One region of the Allofournierella sp. CML151 genome, then DNA from elsewhere that is predicted to be linked to it. Evidence: riboswitches for the same ligand, from Rfam matches in the RefSeq annotation. Region 1 holds a riboswitch; the other holds the start of a gene.

Region 1 (8,664 bases):
CTGGGCAAACACTCGGGCCAGAAAGACTCGCTGCAGCTGTCCGCCGGACAATGCAGTAATGGGCTGATCCCGCAGCTCCCAGAGGCCGGTCTGTTCCAGGCAGGAACGTACAATGTCCTTGTCGCCGGGTGCGGCTCTACCGAACAGGCCAGGAGAGCGGTGGGCATAACGGCCCATCTCTACTGTCTGATATACAGTGTAAGAAAAATACAAATTGGATAACTGGCTCAGAAAAGCAACTGTCTGCGCCACCTGACGGCGGGGCGCGGTGCGCAGGTTTAGCCCGGCCGCGGTGACGCTGCCGGTGCTGGGCAGCAGTCCGGCTACGGCTCGCAGCAGAGTGGTCTTGCCGCAGCCGTTGGCACCCAGAATGCAGAGGATCTGCCCGCTCTGTGCCGAGAAGGAGAGATCCCGCACTACAGGGTCGCCCCCGTAGCCGCAGGTAATGTGTTCCGCATGCAGCATCAGCGGGCCTCCTTTCGGCTGGAGAAAAAGATGTAGAGGAAGAAGGGGGCGCCGATCAGGGCCGTGATGGAGCCGATGGGAATCTCGGAGGGAGACGCCAGGGTCCGGGCGGCCAGATCGCACAGGGACAGAAAGCCTCCGCCGAATATGGCGCAGGTGGGAATCAGCATCCGGTGGGAAGGTCCGAAGAGGCGGCGAACAATATGGGGCGCCACCAGGTCCACAAAGCCGATCACGCCCACAAAGGCCACCGCGGTGCCGGTGAGCAGAGCCACCAGCAGCACCAGCAGCCATTTCACCCGCTTGCGCTCCATGCCCATGGCGGAGGCCTGTTCCTCGCCGAAGCTGAGCAGATCCAGCTCGGAGGCCAGCCGCCAGAATGCCAGAATGCAGATCAGTGCCGCCAGCGCCACCGGACCCAGCTGTTTCCAGGTCTTCATGGAAAGACTGCCCAGCTGCCACAGAGTGATGCGCTGGGTGTAGTCCGGGTTGGCGGAAGACAGGGTGGTCATGATGGCGTTGAGAAAGAGCGACAGCACCATACCGATGAGAATAATGGTGTTGTTGGAGAGGTTGCGGTCCAGCCGGGAGGAGATGGCCAGCGCGCCGCCCATGGTAGCCAGACCGCAGCACAGGCAGACCGCAGGCAGCAGGAAGGTACCGGCGGCGCTGTCCGCCACGCCGGTGACGATGAGCACCGCCGCGCCAAGACCTGCACCGGAGGAGACGCCAAGGCCGTAGGAGGAGGCCAGCGGGTTTTGCAGCAGCGATTGCATCACCGCGCCGCTTACCGCCAGCGAGGCCCCCACGCAGAAGGCCAGCAGTACCCGGGGCAGGCGGATACTCCACACCAGCCCCGGGATCACCGGATTCATCTGTTCGGGCAGTGCCGCGCCCCATAGCTTGTTGGCCAGCACTTGCAGAATTTCACCGGGAGAGATGGACACGCTGCCCACCCCGATGCCAAGAAGAACCGCGACCAGCGCGGCCAGACACAGCAGGCCGAACCGCGCCGGGCGGGAAAACCGGCTCATTCGCCGAATACCTCCGGATAGACGGCCTTGCCCATCTCTTCCAGAGCGGTCACGATGTTCTCGTTGGGCAGAGAGGAGGACTGCTTGTCGATCTGGTAAACATCACCGTTCTTCACAGCGGTCACAGCTTCCCAGCCCTCACGGCTCTTGATTTCACCCACGGGGTCCTCGATGTAGTCCACGTTGGTGAGGATCACGTCCGGGTTGCCGCTGACCACCACCTCGCTGTCCACACTGGTCCAGCCCTCGGCCTTGTCGGCCATCATGTTGTTGGCGCCGATCAGGCTGATCATCTCGTCCATGTAGGTGCCGGAGCCGGTGCTGTAGGCAGAGGGGGCGGCGGAAATCTCAAAGTAAACGGTCTTGCGCTGATCCTCGGGAATGGAAGCCCCCAGAGCGGCAATGCGATCGATCTCGGCCTTCAGGGTTTCGTTGATCTCAGCGGCGCGCTCGGTCTTGCCCATCACCTGACCCAGGAAGGTCACGTCCTCGTAGATATCCTCAATGGAGGCGCTGGTGGGAATGCAAACCACGGTGGCACCCAGCTCCTGCAGGGGCTGGAAGGGGTCCTCGCCACCGGAGGAGCTGATGGAGGACACAAAGATCACATCCGGTACCAGGGTGGCCATCTGCTCCGCGTCCGGAGTCATCATGTCAAAAACAGGCAGGTCCTGGGGGGCGTTTTCCATCTTGGCGCTGTTGGCATCCAGCGCGATGATCTGGTCGGTGCAGCCCAGATCCATCAGGGTCTGGGTGATGGAGGGAGCCATGGAGATTACGGTCTCCACATTGTCCGGCAGGGTAATGGCAGCGCCGCTGCGGTCTTCGGTGGGTTTGGCCGCCGAAGCTGCCTCACTGGAAGCGCTTGCCGAAGAAGCAGAGGATGCGGCGGCGGAAGAGGCCGGAGCGGAAGTGCTGGCGGCCGGTGCGCCGCAGGCGGCCATACCGAAGGCCAGAGCCGCAGCGACAAATGCGGAAAGAATGCGTTTCATAAATGTTCCTCCTGAAATATTTGGAATGAGGGGGTTATTTCCATGCGGCCGGATTGCCGCAAAGAACAAAAATACGCCGCCCCGGCAAAGCGGAGCGGCGCAGCAGCGAACAGGTGCGACAGAAAAGACCCCGTGAGGCGTAATGCCCCCAGGCTGTACTGCCGCCCTGCCGCGTGTTTGGTCCGTCCACGAAGCGGGGTCCCGCACCGGAAAAGATGGCTTCCCGGTATGGATGCGAACGGCAGGCAGGTCTTCCGGCTCGTGAGCGTTAAAGCGCGCGCCCGGCCGGCCTTCCCATTCCTTTCGGAACAGTGGCAGATGGCCGGGGCGCTGGCCCACACGGCGGCGGTCCCGCACGGGATTGATTACCCGTTTCCCTTTTCATTCAGACAGGCTGAACACCTGCCGTTCGATTTTTATAAAGTATGATCGGATGCGTGGGTGCATCCAAGAAGAAAAGCAAAACAATCAGGCCCGGCGGCTGCGGTGAATCAGGTGGTCAGCCGTCCAGATCCTCTTCGGTCTCCCGGGTGATGTAGACCGGGCGGTGCTTGGTTTCCAGATAGGTTTTGGCCAGATACTGACCAAGAACACCCATGCAGAACAACTGCACACCGCTGCACAAAAAGATGATGCACACCATGCTGGGCCACCCGCTGGTGGGATCGCCGAACAAAAGGGTGCGGACAATGATCACGATAATCATCACGAAAGCCAGCAGGCAGAAGAACATGCCCATCAGGCTGGCAATGGCCAGCGGGGCGGTGGAAAAGCCGATGATTCCCTCCAGCGAATAGAGGAACAGCTTCCAGAAATTCCACTTGGTCTCGCCGGCCACCCGCTCCACATTTACGTATTCCAGCCACTTGGTCTTGAAGCCGACCCAGCCAAAGATTCCCTTGGAAAACCGGTTGTATTCCGGCATAGACAGAATGGCATCCACCATTCTCCGGCGCATCAGTCGGTAATCACGCGCGCCATCCACGATGTCCGCATCGCTCATCTTATTGATGAGCTTGTAGAACATCCGGGCGAAAAAGCTGCGGATGGGCGGCTCACCCTGGCGGGTGGTGCGGCGGGTAGCGGCGCAGTCGTAATCTTCGTGCAGAAGTGCATCCAGCATCTGGGGCAGAAGAGCCGGCGGGTCCTGAAGGTCAGCATCCATCATAGCCACGTAATCGCCCTTGGCGGCCTGCAGGCCGGCCAGAATGCCTGCCTCCTTGCCAAAATTGCGGGAGAAGCTGATGTAGCGTACCCGTTTGTCCTGCCGGTGCAGCTCACGGGCGATGGCAAGGGTGCTGTCCTTGGAGCCGTCGTCCACAAAAATGAACTCGAACTCGGCACCATGGCTTTGTTTCATCTCTGAGGCGACTCGGGTGATCTCCTTATAAAACAGGGGAAGAGATTCCTGCTCATTGTAGCAGGGAACAATGATGGAAAGAAGCATGAGAATACCGCCTTTCTCAGATAAAACCCGGCTGCACAGCATGGGTATTATCTATTATATCACAGAGACATCAAAAGAACAAACCCCGCAAAAGTTGCGTGAAAATATGTAAAAGGAGGCAAGAGTTTTAGATTTCTTGCGTTTTTGACACGAAGCACAGTTTGACGGATTGCTCTGGAGAAAGAGTGTGGTATACTTCGTAATATGGAAGTAAATTTATCAAAATAAAGCAAAAAAGATTGTTCTTGTGCAAGCTTTTTGGTATACTATGTTATACGATTGTGTGCCAGATTTGCAATATAAGACTGGCGAAAGGAGCGGCTCGGTGAAAAGTTGGATGAAAGTCATGCAGGATATTGCCTGGCTGACTCAATTGGGAATCTCGGTCACTGCGCCGCCGCTTTTATGCGCCGGTGCCGCCTGGTGGCTTTCGGCCCGAGCAGGGCTGCCCATGTGGGTAATGCTGCCTGCGCTGGTGCTGGGCTTCGGCGGCTCGGGTGCCAGCGTGTGGGGGTTTTACCGCTATATGCAGCGCAAGGCTTCCCGCAAAAAGGCTCCGCCATCCTTTAACCGGCATTTATAACAAAAGAGAGAGGACGTTCTATGAAGATAGCACCTGCTGTAAAAAAAGAGACCGGGCATATCGCGCTGGGCACTGCCGTGGGCGTGGCCGTTATGCTGGTGGTGTTCGCTGTTCTGGGGTATTTCAGCGCCGGAGTGGCGGTGAGCGGTATTCTGGGCGGCGCGATTGCGGTGGGAAACTTCTTTCTGCTGGGACTGACGGTGCAGAAGGTGGCCGATGGCCAGCCGGAGGACCGGGCCCGCAAGTGGATGCAGTTTTCCTACAACATGCGTATGCTGCTGATGGTGGTGTGGCTGATTGTGGCGCTGGCCGTTCCGTTTTTCAACTGGGTGGCGGCGCTTGTGCCCCTGCTGATGCCCCGGCTTACCATCGGGGTTATGCAGGCCACCGGAATGTATCACAAGGAAAAGGGCGATACGCTGCCCTTGAATGAAGGGGGGAACGCAAAGGAATGAACGTTTCGATCAACGGCCCGCAGATCTACTGGGAATCCAGCTGGTCGGTGCCGCTTTTGGGTAAGCTGCAGATCACAGCAAGCCTGGTGGATGCCTGGATTATCCTGGCGCTGATCGGCATCCTGTGCTGGTGGCTGGGCCGTGGGCTCACGGTGGAGAACATCAGCAAAAAGCAGGCAGTGGCTGAGCTGCTGGTGACCACCTGCCAGAATTTCGTGAATGGCAACATGGGCGAAAAATACGCTTACTTTGCTCCGTTTATCGGTGCGCTGTTCAGTTATTCCGCGCTGTGCAGTCTGTCCAGTCTGGTGGGGCTTTATCCCGCCACCAGCGATCTGTCCACCGAGCTGTCCTGGGCGCTGCTGGTGTTTGTGATGATCACCTACACCAAGATCCGAACCAACGGTGTGGGCGGCTATCTGAAGGGCTTTACCACACCCATCCCGGTGTTTACCCCCTTCAACATTATCAGTGAGCTGGCCACTCCCATCTCGATGGCGTTCCGTCATTTCGGCAACATCATGTCCGGCGGCGTGATCAGTACGCTGGTCTATGCGGCGCTGGCGGTATTGAGTCAGGCGGTGTTCGGGCTGCTGCCCGGCGCACTGGGTGAGATTCTCAGCCTGATCCCGCTGTTCCAGCTGGGCATTCCGGCGATTCTGTCGGTGTATTTCGATCTGTTCAGCAGCCTGATGCAGGCATTCATCTTCTGTATGCTGACCATGCTGTACATTGCAAATGCAGCCCAGACCGACGAGTAAGTTTTTTGAATTCCATTGCGGCTGACCGCCGTGATCGAAGTGCCCCGCGGCCCGCAGGCAGAGGCCGAGGCAGATAACCCCAAAGCGATTCCATTTGAACATTTTTTAGGAGGACATTATTATGTTGGACAAAGCTATTGTATTGGCCGGCTGCGCCATCGGTGCAGGTCTTGCCCTGATCGCAGGTATCGGCCCTGGTATCGGTGAAGGTTACGCGGTAGGCCAGGCCTGCTCCGCGATTGGCCGTCAGCCCGAGTGCAAGGGCGACGTGACCAGCACCATGCTGCTGGGCTGTGCCATCGCCGAGACCACTGGTATTTACGGCTTCGTGACCGGCCTGCTGCTGATCTTCGTGGCCCCCGGCATGTTCACTGGCATGCTGGGCTGATTTTGGCCCGTAAGCCAGCCAGAAAGGGGAATGACCATTGCAACAGTTTAAAGATTTGGTGACGCTGACACCCTGGCATATGATCTTCATGCTGGGCAACCTGCTGATCCTCACCCTGCTGGTCAAGCATTTCCTGTTCAAGCCCGTGCAGAAGATTTTGAACGAGCGCCAGCGCAGGGCGGACGCCATGCTTGCCGACGCGAAACAGGCCAAGGAACAGGCCGAGGCGATGCAGGCGGAATATGAGAAGAGCCTGGCAGGCGCCAAGGAGGAGGCAGCCCGGTTGCTGAATCAGGCCAGCCAGACCGCCGCCCGCAACAGCGAGGAGACACTGAACGCCGCCCGTGCCCAGGCCGCTGAGCTCAAGCGCAAGGCGGGCGAGGAGATCGAGCAGCAGCGCAAGAAGGCGCTGAACGAGGTGAAGGACGAGATCGGCGGCATGGCTATGGCCATCGCCAGCAAGGTGGTGGAACGGGAGATCCAGGAGAAGGATCACCAGCAGCTGATCGATGAATTCATCGAGAAGGTAGGAGACGCCTCATGACCAAGATCGGCACCATATACGGCGGCGCGCTGTATGAGCTGGCCGTCGAGGAAGGGCTGGAGGCCGAAATGCTGGACGAGCTGGAGCAGGTGGAGCAGTTGCTTGCCGCCTGGCCGGACTACGAAAAGCTGCTGGCGCTGCCCAGCGTGCCCAAAGCCCAGCGCTGTCAGGCACTGGACGAGGCGCTGCGCGGGCGCATCCAGCCGTACCTGTTGAATTTTCTGAAGATTTTGACCGAGCGGGGCCAGATCCGAGCCCTGCGTGACTGCCGCAAGGAATACCGGGCCCGCTACAACGAAGCCCACGGCATTCTGGAGGCGACGGCGGTGGCGGCGGTGCCGCTGAGCGAGGCCCAGAAGACGGCTCTGACCGAAAAACTGAACAAGCTCACCGGCAAAACGGTGCAGCTTGCGGTGAAGGTGGACCCGGCCTGCCTGGGCGGCGTGCGCCTGGAGATGGGCGGCGCCGAGTTCGACGGCACGGTGCAGGCCCGTCTGGACGCACTGCGCCGCAGCCTGGCCGCCACGGTATAAGTGAGAAGGTGAAACGATGCAATTGAAACCGGAAGAAATTTCCAAGATCATAAAGGCCCAGATCAAGCACTATGAAAACTCCATTCAGCAAAGCGAGACCGGCACCGTGATCCTGGTGGGCGACGGCATCGCCCGGGCCACCGGCCTGGAGGAGTGCATGAGCGGCGAGCTGGTGCAGTTCTCCAACGGCGAATACGGCATGGCCCAGAACCTGGAGGAAAACTCGGTGTCCATCGTTATGCTGGGCAGCGATGTGGGCATCAAGGAGGGCAGCCTGGTCAAGCGCACCGGCAAGGTGGTAAGCGTGCCGGTGGGCGAAGCCATGATCGGCCGCGTGGTGAACGCGCTGGGCCATCCCATCGACGGCAAGGGCCCCATCGATGCCAAGGAGTACCGGCCCATCGAGTCTCCCGCACCGGGCATCATCCAGCGCAAGAGCGTTTCGGTACCCCTGCAGACCGGCATTAAGGCCATCGACTCCATGATTCCCATCGGCCGCGGCCAGCGCGAGCTGATTATCGGCGACCGGCAGACCGGTAAAACGGTCATCGCCACCGATACCATCATCAACCAGAAGGGCAAGGACGTGATCTGCATCTATGTGGCCATCGGCCAGAAGCAGAGCACCGTGGCCCAGCTGGTGAATACCCTCACCGAGAACGGCGCCATGGACTACACCATCGTGGTGTCCGCCACGGCCAGCGAGCTGTCGCCGCTGCAGTACATCGCGCCCTATTCCGGATGCGCCATGGGCGAATACTTCATGGCCCAGGGCAAGGACGTGCTGGTGATTTACGACGACCTGTCCAAGCATGCGGTGGCTTACCGTGCGCTGAGCCTGCTGATTCGCCGCCCGCCCGGACGTGAGGCCTACCCCGGCGACGTGTTCTATCTGCACAGCCGCCTGTTGGAGCGCGCGGCCCGTCTCGCCCCGGAATACGGCGGCGGCAGCCTGACCGCGCTGCCCATCATCGAGACCCAGGCGGGCGACGTTTCCGCCTACATCCCCACCAACGTGATCTCCATCACCGACGGCCAGATCTTCCTGGAGACCGAGCTGTTCCACTCCGGTGTTATGCCGGCAGTGAACCCGGGCATCTCGGTGAGCCGCGTGGGCGGCAACGCCCAGACTAAGGCCATGAAGAAGGTGGCCGGCTCCCTGAAGCTGCTCTACAGCCAGTACCGTGAGCTGCAGAGCTTCGCCCAGTTCGGCAGCGACCTGGATGCGGACACCAAGGCCCGCCTGGCCCAGGGCGAGCGCATCGTGGAGGTGCTCAAGCAGGACCGCAACAGCCCCATTTCCATGGAGCATCAGGTGTGCATCCTGTACGCTGTCACCCACGACCTGCTCAAGGACGTGGCCGTGGAGGATGTGAAGGAATACGAGCACGGCCTCTATGCCTATATGGACGGCCATGCCCCCGACGTGCTGGAGACCATCCGCACCAGCGGCAAGCTGGAA
Region 2 (8,664 bases), on a different contig from region 1:
AGCCATCAGGGCGCTGGTCATGCTCTTGCCGACGCCACCCTTGCCGCTTACCACACCGATAACCTTCTTAATGCTGCTCAGCTTGTGGGGGGCCTCATGGAAATCCTGAGGGTTCTGACGGCTGGAGCAGTTTTGACTGCAGCTGCTGCAATCATGCGAACATTCGCTCATGATTTGTTTCTCTCCTTTTTTCTATTACAGCTCGGCAATGATGCCGCTCACCAGATTCTGCAGCACCTGTGCGCGCTGGTTGGCAATTTCAATGACCTCATCACCGGAAAGCTTCTTCTTTTCAATGCCCGCGGCCATGTTGGTAATCAGGCTCATGGCCAGAACCTTCAGTCCGCAGTGGCTGGCGGCGATCACCTCGGGTACGGTGCTCATGCCCACTGCATCCGCTCCCAGGGTACGGAAGGCCCGGATTTCAGCGGGGGTCTCGTAGCTGGGGCCCATGTAGCCCAGATACACACCCTTCTGCAATGCAACGCCCTGCTTCTCGGCCACCTGCAGCGCCAGCTCACGCAGCGCCGGGGTGTAGGCGAAGGTCATATCGCAGAAACGGGGGCCGACAGCCTCATCGTTGGGGCCGGTCAGAGGGTTGGCGCCCATAAAGTTGATGTGATCCTCCAGCAGCATCAGATCGCCCACCGAAAAGCTGGTGTTCACACCGCCCGCGGCGTTGGTCAGGATCAGGGTTTCCACGCCCAGAGCCTTCATCACCCGGATGGGGAACACGATGTCCTGCATGGAGTGGCCTTCGTAGTAATGCAGCCGACCCTGCATGCACAGCACCTGCTTGCCTGCCAGCTGCCCGGCCACAAAGCGGCCCGCATGACCCGGCGCGGTGGAGACCGCAAAGCCCGGAATTTCGCTGTAGGGCACATACACCGGTGCTTCGATGCGGTCGGCAAGGCCGCCCAGACCACTGCCCAGAACGATGCCCACGGTGGGCGTTTCGGGCAGACGGCTGCGCAGCAGGTCGGCCGCCTGCTGAATGGTTTCCATCATCATTGTAAATCCTCCTGCGGCCCGTCGCCGAAAGTGCGCGGGCAAAGTGAAAATATCCGGTTATGATTTTACCACACCTGTCAACAAAAGAAAAGAAGTAGCCAACAAACAAAAAGCAAACGTCATACGCATATCCCGCCCGGCATATCCATGAAACAGGCAGTTCAAGCCGAAAGAAAGGGTGGGCCCATGGGCAGACTGAAAACCTATTTGAAGAATGTGGCGATCCTCACGGTCACTGGCCTGGGGCTGCGGACGGCGGGTATGTTTTTCCGGGTGTACATCGCCGCGCGCATCGGGGCCGAGGGTATGGGCCTGTATCAGCTGATCTTCACGCTTTACAGCCTGTGCATCACGGTGGCCACCGCGGGTGTTTCGGTAGCTGCCACCCGATTGGCAGCAGAGGAATTGGCCCGCCCGCAGCCCGGCCGGGCAAAAGGAGTTCTGGGCCGGGTGATGGCGCTTGCCTTAGCCTTTGGTTTCGCTGCAGGGGTGGTGCAGCTGGTACTGGCCTGGCCTGCCGCCCGCTATTGGTTGGGGGATATACGGGCAGCGCCCTCGCTGGCACTGCTGGCGCCCAGTCTGCCCTTCATGGCAGTGGGCTCGGCGGCCCGGGGTTATTTCTTCGCCCGACGCAAGGTAGGTCCCAATGTGGTCAGTCAGATTTTTGAACAGATCATCCGTATTGTCCTGGTGCTGCTGATTCTTCCCGGTGCGGTGCAGCGGGGTGTGCAGTACGCCTGCGCTGCGGTGCTGGTGGGCAGCATGGTCAGCGAGGTTGTATCTACCCTGCTGGTGATGTGGTACTACCGGCGGGATATGAACCGGACCTTCGGCGATGCCCCGGCTCAGGTGCCCAGGGGCACCTCAGGGCGAATCTGGCGCATTCTGGCCCCGGTGGAAGGAGGTCGCTGCCTGGATAGTGCCCTCCACACGGTGGAAAACACGCTGGTTCCCGCCTGCCTGCTGGCCTTTCTGGGCAGCCGGGAGAAGTCGCTGGCTCAGTTCGGCGCGCTTAAGGGGATGGCCATGCCGATACTGCTGTTTCCGTTTTCCTTCCTCACCCCGCTGGCCACCCTGCTGATGCCGGAGGTTACTGAGGCGCACATTCTGGGGCGGCAGAAAACATTAGAAACGCTGGTGGGGCGCATCATGCTGTTCACCACCACCTTTTCGGTGCTGGCCGGGGGATTGATTGCCCTGTACGCTTATCCGCTGGGCCGGATTCTCTACCACGACGAGACCATCGGCTTTTATCTGGCAGTTCTGGCTCCGGTGCTGCCGGGCATGTATCTGGATGCCATGGGCGATTCCATTCTGAAGGGCCTGGGCGAGGAGGTGGCCACCTTCCGCTACAGCATCTGGGATTCCCTCATCCGCATCGGTCTGGTGATTTTGCTCATGCCGCGCATGGGCATGAAGGGCTTTCTGTTTGTGATGATTTGCTCCAATGTGCTGTCCGCGCTGCTGAACATCTTCCGCATTGAAAAGGTGGCCCGCATCCGCACCCGCTGGTATCGGTGGTTTGTGCAGCCCGCGTTGATTTTCCTGATTTCGGCGGTTCTGGGGCAGGGGGCCCTGCGCCTGGTGGGAGTGAGTGGTGATTGGCCGCAGCTGCTGCTGGGCTGCGTGGTCACCGGGGGACTCTATTGCCTTCTGATGCTCCGCTTCGGCCTGTGGGACGCAGTGCAGGCCATTCTGACCAGGCGAAAGCCCGCAGGCAGCGCCGCCTGAATTTATGACCGCTTTGCCTATACAAACATCCGGTTTTGTGGTATAGTATATAGGTTAAATCGCCGCCGGGTGCCCGGAGCCGCAAAAGGCTGGCCGGGAGAATAGGGAAATGGGTGCAATGCCCATGCGGGACCGCCGCCGTAAAGGCTGAGCATTGGCAGGAAAAGCCACTGGGGAGTTTTCCCGGGAAGGCGCTGCCGGTGCGCGCAAGGCCTGAGCCGGAAGACCTGCCCGACGGATGAATCACTGCCAAAGGCAGGAACCCTCGCGCCGGACGGACCAAACGTGCGCAGGGCAAAGCACCGGCTGCTGGGCCGGTGTGTGTTGTACGTTTCCGGGCCTTTCTCTGCTTTGCCGTCCGGCAAGGCGGGAGAGGCCTTTTTCTTTGCGAGGCGGCAAAAGACCGCCGTTTTGTTGAGGAGGACCAATGCTCGAAGTGATGATCGCCGCCCCGGCTTCCGGCAGCGGCAAAACTTCTGTCACCTGCGGCCTGCTGCAGGCGCTGAAAGACCGGGGCCTGGCCCCTGCGGCCTTCAAGTGCGGGCCGGATTATATCGACCCTATGTTCCACCGCTCGGTGCTGCAGGTGCCCAGCCGTAACCTGGATGTATTTCTCGCCGGGGAAGAGCGGGTGCGCAGGCTTTACCGCCGCCACACAGCGGGCTGCGATGCTGCGGTGTGCGAGGGCGTGATGGGCTTTTACGACGGTATGACCTTCGGCGGCGACAAGGCCAGCGCCTGGGATGTGGCCCGCCTGCTGGAGCTCCCGGTGCTGCTGGTGCTGCACCCCTACGGCTCCAGTCTGACACTGGCGGCCCAGGTGAAGGGAATGCTCTCCTTCCGCAAGGACAGCCGCATCAAGGGACTGTTTCTGAACCGGTGCAGTGCCGGTTTGTATGCCGCGCTCAAGCCCATGCTGGAAGAGGAGACCGGTGTGCCGGTGCTGGGCTGTCTGCCCGAGCTGGAGCAGGCGTCTCTCTCCAGCCGTCATCTGGGTTTGGTCACCACCGGCGAGGTGGAGGATCTGGCCCAGCGGGTGCGGGCAATTGCAGCCTGCCTGGAAACCACAATGGACTGGCCCCGCTTTCTGGCAGTCTACCAGACCGGGCGGCAGTCGGAGCCCGCAATTGCGGAGCAGCCCTGCGAAAACGGCCCCGTGATTGCCGTGGCCCGGGACGAGGCCTTCCAGTTTTATTATGAAGAGAGCCTGGACGCGTTGCGCCGGGCCGGAGCGCGGCTGCACTTTTTCAGCCCGCTGCATGATGAGAGCCTTCCAGCCGGTGCGGCGGGCCTGTATCTGGGCGGCGGCTATCCTGAACTGCACGCCAAGGCTCTCAGCGAGAACCGTCCCATGCGGCATGCTATTCGGGCGGCAGTTGAGCGAGGGGTGCCTACCGTGGCGGAATGCGGCGGCTTTTTGTATCTGGGCCAGAGTCTGGAGGACGCAAACGGCGACGCCTGGCCCATGGCCGGGGTACTGCCCGGCGCGGGCCACAAAACCGGCGGACTGGTGCGGTTCGGCTACAACCGACTGACCGCCCGCAGCGACAGTATGCTGCTGCGCACCGGCGAGATCACCAATGCCCACGAGTTCCATTGCTGGGACAGCACCGAGAATGGCGCGGCCCTGCAGGCGGAAAAAACCTCCGGCGGCAGGCAGTGGAGCTGCTGCTTTGCCACTCAGAGCTTGTACGCGGGCTTTCCGCACCTGTATCTTGCCGGAGACCTGCCGCTGGCCGAGCGCTTTGCGGCAGCGGCAAAGGAATATGCAAAGCGAGAGGAGAAGCAAGCGTGACACTGGCACAGCTTTTAAAACAGATCAAGCCGAAAAACGAAAGGGCAGAGCAGGAAACCCGCCGCCGCTGGAACGCCTGTGCAAAGCCGCTGGGCAGCCTGGGCCTTCTGGAGGACGCATTGTGCCAGATCGCATCGGTCACCGGCTCGGCGGACATTGATCTGGAACAGAAAGCCTTACTCGTTTTCTGTGCGGACAACGGCGTGGTGGCCCAGGGGGTAACCCAGACCGGCAGCGAGGTGACGGCAATGGTGGCCCGCGGGTTTGCGCAGGGCACCACCCCCGCCTGCCGGATGGCCCGGCGGGCAGGCTGTAAGCTGATTCCGGTGGATATGGGCATCAAGGATTTTACCCCGCAGCCCGGTGTGCTGGATCGGCGGGTGGCCAACGGCACCGGCGATATTTCCCAGGGCCCGGCCATGACTCGCGAGCAAGCCGAGCAGGCCATTCTGGCCGGCGCGCTTTTGGTACAGGACTGCAAGCAGCAGGGCGTGGGCCTTCTGGCCACCGGCGAAATGGGCATCGGCAATACCACCACCGCCAGCGCAGTGGCCAGCGTGCTGCTGGGCTGTGAGCCGGAGGCCATCACCGGCCGGGGCGCGGGCCTTTCCGATGAAGGACTTGCCCGCAAAAAAGCGGCCATCCGCAAGGCCATCCAGACCAACCAGCCGGACCCGACGGACCCGCTGGATGTGCTGGCCAAGCTGGGTGGTTTTGATATTGCTGGTATGTGTGGTTCATTCCTGGGCGGTGCGGCCTTCGGGGTTCCAGTGCTCATGGATGGCGTCATCAGCGCGGCGGCGGCTCTGCTGGCGGTGCGCCTTTGCCCGGATGCGGGCAAAGCGATTCTGGCCAGTCATGTATCGGCAGAGCCTGCGGGTGCGCTGCTGCTGAATGCGCTGGACAAGCACCCCCTGATCACCGCCGGACTTCGCCTGGGCGAGGGCACCGGCGCGCTGGCAGCCATGCCGCTGCTGGATATGGCCCAGGCGGTGTATGAGGAATCCAACACCTTCGAAAATTACGGCATGGAGGCCTACCAGCCCCAGGGAGGCGAGTCATGTTCACTCTGATCGTGGGCGGCGCGGCCAGCGGCAAAAGCGAATACGCCGAGCGCTTGGCGGTGGCGGCCCCGGCGGCGCGCCGGTTTTACATTGCCACCATGCAGCCCTGGGGTGAGGAGACCCGCCAGCGCATTGCCCGGCACCGGGCCATGCGGGCGGGCAAAGGCTTTGAGACGGTGGAGTGTCCGCTGAATCTGGCGGGCCTGCAGCTGCCGGAACAGGGCGCAGTGCTGCTGGAATGCCTGAGCAATCTGGCGGCCAACGAACGATATGATCCCGCGGGTGCGGGTGAGGATGCCTTCTGCTCCATTTTGGACGGGGTGGACAAGCTCCTCAGCCAGTGCAGCGATTTGATTCTGGTGAGCAACGAGGTGTTCAGCGGCGGCATCGAATACGAGGGCGATACGCTGGAATACCTGCGGCTGCTGGCCCGGCTTAACCGGGAGCTGGCTGCCCGGGCGGACAATGTGTGCGAAGTACAATGCGGCATTGCCCGGTATTATAAAGGAAAGGAGCCCTATCTGCATGATCGTGCTTGAGACCATCGCGGTGGCCTTTGCCATGTTTTCCGCCATCCCGGTACCTCAGCCGGTGTGGGGGCCGCGCAACATGCGGTATGCGTTGTGCGCACTGCCCCTGATCGGGGTGGTGATCGGGCTGGCCCAGGCACTGTGGCTGCTTGCCGCCAATTGGCTGTGCACGCCGGAAATGCTGCGAGGTGCAGGGCTGTGTCTGATTCCCATTCTGCTCACCGGGGGCATCCATCTGGACGGCTACGCCGACACCAGCGACGCGCTGGCCAGCTGTGCGCCGCCGGAGAAAAAACAGGAGATTTTAAAGGACCCCCGCTGCGGCGCCTTCGCGGTGATCCGGTTGGGCGTCTGGTTTGTGGCCAGCTTTGCGCTGTGCACTGCGGTGCGGCTGGATGACCCGGCTCTTGCCTGCTTTGGGATGAGCTTTGTGCTCAGCCGGGCGTTGTCCGGCTGGGCGGTGGCCACCTTCCCGCTGGCAAAAAACACCGGCCTTGCCCATACCTTCGCCACCTCGGCGGATCGGATGGCGGTGCGCCGGGTGCTGCTGGTGCTGGCAATTTTGCTGGCGGTCTGCATGTGTGCAGTGGGCCGGATAGAAGGTGCAGCCATGGTAGCGGCAGCGTTTTTGGTGCTGCTCTACTACCGCCGCATGAGTGACAAACAGTTCGGTGGTCTGTCCGGCGATTTGGCAGGCTGGTTTTTGCAGACTGCGGAACTTTGGATGCTGGCCGCCCTTGTGGCGGTGCAGCTGTTGGAGGCAGCGTTATGATTTTTATCACAGGCCCGCTGTTTGCGGGCAAACGGGACTTTGCCTGCCACATTCTGGGCTGTAAAGCGGAAGAGCTTGTCAGATATGCGGTGTGGGATGTGCAGAATCTGGTGGGGCAGAAATCCCCGGAAGAGCTGGCGGAGCAGCTGGAAACCTGGCCGGTGGTCATCGCCACCGAGGTGGGCGGCGGTGTGGTGCCGGTGGATGCAAAGCAGCGGGCCGACCGGGAAGCGGCGGGCCGTCTGGCCTGCCTGTTGGCCCAGAAGGCGGACACTGTGGTGCGGGTCTTCTGCGGTCTGCCCATCTTATTAAAAGGAGAATTGCCGGAATGAATATCTATCTGCTTCGCCACGGCGAAACGGAATACAATAAGCAAAAACGCTACCAGGGCACGCTGGATATCCCCCTGAGTGCCGAGGGCCTTGCCCGACTGCAAAAGGCGCCGATCTCACCCAAAGTGGTCTATATTTCCCCTCTGGTCCGCGCCCGCCGCACCGCCGAGATCCTCTTCCCGGAAGCCCGGCTGGTGGAGGTAGAGGATCTGAAAGAGATGTGCTTCGGCGTGTTTCAGGGCCGCAACTACATCGAGATGGAAAAGGACCCGGACTACATTGCCTGGGTGGGGGAGGACTGCACCGGCCGTTGCCCCGGCGGCGAGACCAAGGCGGAGTTCACTCAGCGCACCTGTGAGGCCTTCTGCCGCCTGCTGGAGGATGCTCTGGCAGCTGGCGAGGAGGAGCTGGTGATTCTGGCCCACGGAGGCACTCAGATGGCTCTGATGGAGCAGTACGGCTTGCCCAAAAAGGATTATTACAGCTGGTGCGGCCCCAACGGCGGCGGCTATCTGGTGACCACCGACGCCAACCGCTGGAACAAGGAGCACACGCTGGAATACCAGCGCACGGTGTGTTATGAAAGGGGCGGGCAGGTATGACGATTTTGCTGGCTGTTTTGCTGGGCTTTTGCGTCGACCTGATTCTGGGCGACCCCCGTTGGATGCCCCACCCGGTGGTATACATGGGTAAGGCCATCACCCGGCTGGAGCGGCTGCTGCGCCGTCTTCTGCCGGATACGCCTCGCGCTCTGTTCTGGGGCGGCGTGGTGCTGGCGGCGGTTCTGCCGCTGGGAACGCTTGCTTTCAGCGCAGGTGTCATCTGGCTGGCAGGCCGGATTCATCCCGCACTGGGCTTTGCGGTGCAGGTGCTGTGGTGCTGGCAGGCGCTGGCGGTGAAGGACCTGCGGGTGGAGACCATGCATGTGTACGAACCGCTCTGTAAAGGTGATCTGCTTGCTGCCCGAAAAGCGGTGAGCCGTGTGGTGGGACGGGACACCCAGTCCCTCACCAGCGAAGGTGTGACCAAGGCCGCGGTGGAAACCATCGCGGAAAACTTCTCGGACGGCGTCATCGCCCCCATGCTCTACCTGATCATCGGCGGCGCGCCTTTGGGTTTGGCTTACAAGGCCATCAATACCATGGACAGCATGGTGGGCTACAAAAACGACAAATACCTGTACTTCGGCCGGGCCGCCGCAAAACTGGACGACGCGGCCGGATACATCCCCGCCCGGCTGTCTGCTTTGTTCTGGATTGCCGCGGCCTTCTTCACCGGAAACAATGCGGCGAACGCCTGGCGTATCTGGCGGCGGGACCGGCGCAAGCATGCCAGCCCCAACGCTGCCCAGCCGGAATCCGCCTGCGCGGGTGCGCTGGGGGTCCAGCTGGCAGGTCCGGCCTGGTATTTCGGCAAGCTGCATGAAAAG

Evidence for each region. Region 1 has a riboswitch for cobalamin ahead of PH256_RS11865 (ABC transporter substrate-binding protein). Riboswitches for the same ligand answer to the same signal wherever they lie in the genome.
Region 2: it holds a riboswitch for cobalamin, as region 1 does, so the genes downstream of both, PH256_RS05005 (cobyrinate a,c-diamide synthase) here and PH256_RS11865 (ABC transporter substrate-binding protein) in region 1, are expected to answer to the same signal.

The regions. Positions count from the first base shown of each region.
Region 1 covers NZ_JAPNNW010000017.1:50,384-59,047, reverse strand. The annotation lists gene PH256_RS11875 (ABC transporter ATP-binding protein) at 1-465, opposite strand, end outside; gene PH256_RS11870 (FecCD family ABC transporter permease) at 465-1,499, opposite strand; gene PH256_RS11865 (ABC transporter substrate-binding protein) at 1,496-2,491, opposite strand; cobalamin riboswitch at 2,719-2,912, opposite strand; gene PH256_RS11860 (glycosyltransferase family 2 protein) at 2,991-3,938, opposite strand; gene PH256_RS11855 (AtpZ/AtpI family protein) at 4,207-4,521, shown strand; gene PH256_RS11850 (ATP synthase subunit I) at 4,542-4,976, shown strand; gene PH256_RS11845 (F0F1 ATP synthase subunit A) at 4,973-5,737, shown strand; gene atpE (ATP synthase F0 subunit C) at 5,859-6,125, shown strand; gene atpF (F0F1 ATP synthase subunit B) at 6,205-6,669, shown strand; gene atpH (ATP synthase F1 subunit delta) at 6,666-7,202, shown strand; gene atpA (F0F1 ATP synthase subunit alpha) at 7,219-8,664, shown strand, end outside.
Region 2 covers NZ_JAPNNW010000004.1:195,439-204,102, reverse strand. The annotation lists gene PH256_RS05020 (Mrp/NBP35 family ATP-binding protein) at 1-171, opposite strand, end outside; gene PH256_RS05015 (purine-nucleoside phosphorylase) at 196-1,011, opposite strand; gene PH256_RS05010 (oligosaccharide flippase family protein) at 1,198-2,742, shown strand; cobalamin riboswitch at 2,793-2,991, shown strand; gene PH256_RS05005 (cobyrinate a,c-diamide synthase) at 3,170-4,537, shown strand; gene cobT (nicotinate-nucleotide--dimethylbenzimidazole phosphoribosyltransferase) at 4,534-5,610, shown strand; gene PH256_RS04995 (bifunctional adenosylcobinamide kinase/adenosylcobinamide-phosphate guanylyltransferase) at 5,598-6,140, shown strand; gene PH256_RS04990 (adenosylcobinamide-GDP ribazoletransferase) at 6,127-6,903, shown strand; gene PH256_RS04985 (bifunctional adenosylcobinamide kinase/adenosylcobinamide-phosphate guanylyltransferase) at 6,900-7,235, shown strand; gene PH256_RS04980 (histidine phosphatase family protein) at 7,232-7,837, shown strand; gene cbiB (adenosylcobinamide-phosphate synthase CbiB) at 7,834-8,664, shown strand, end outside.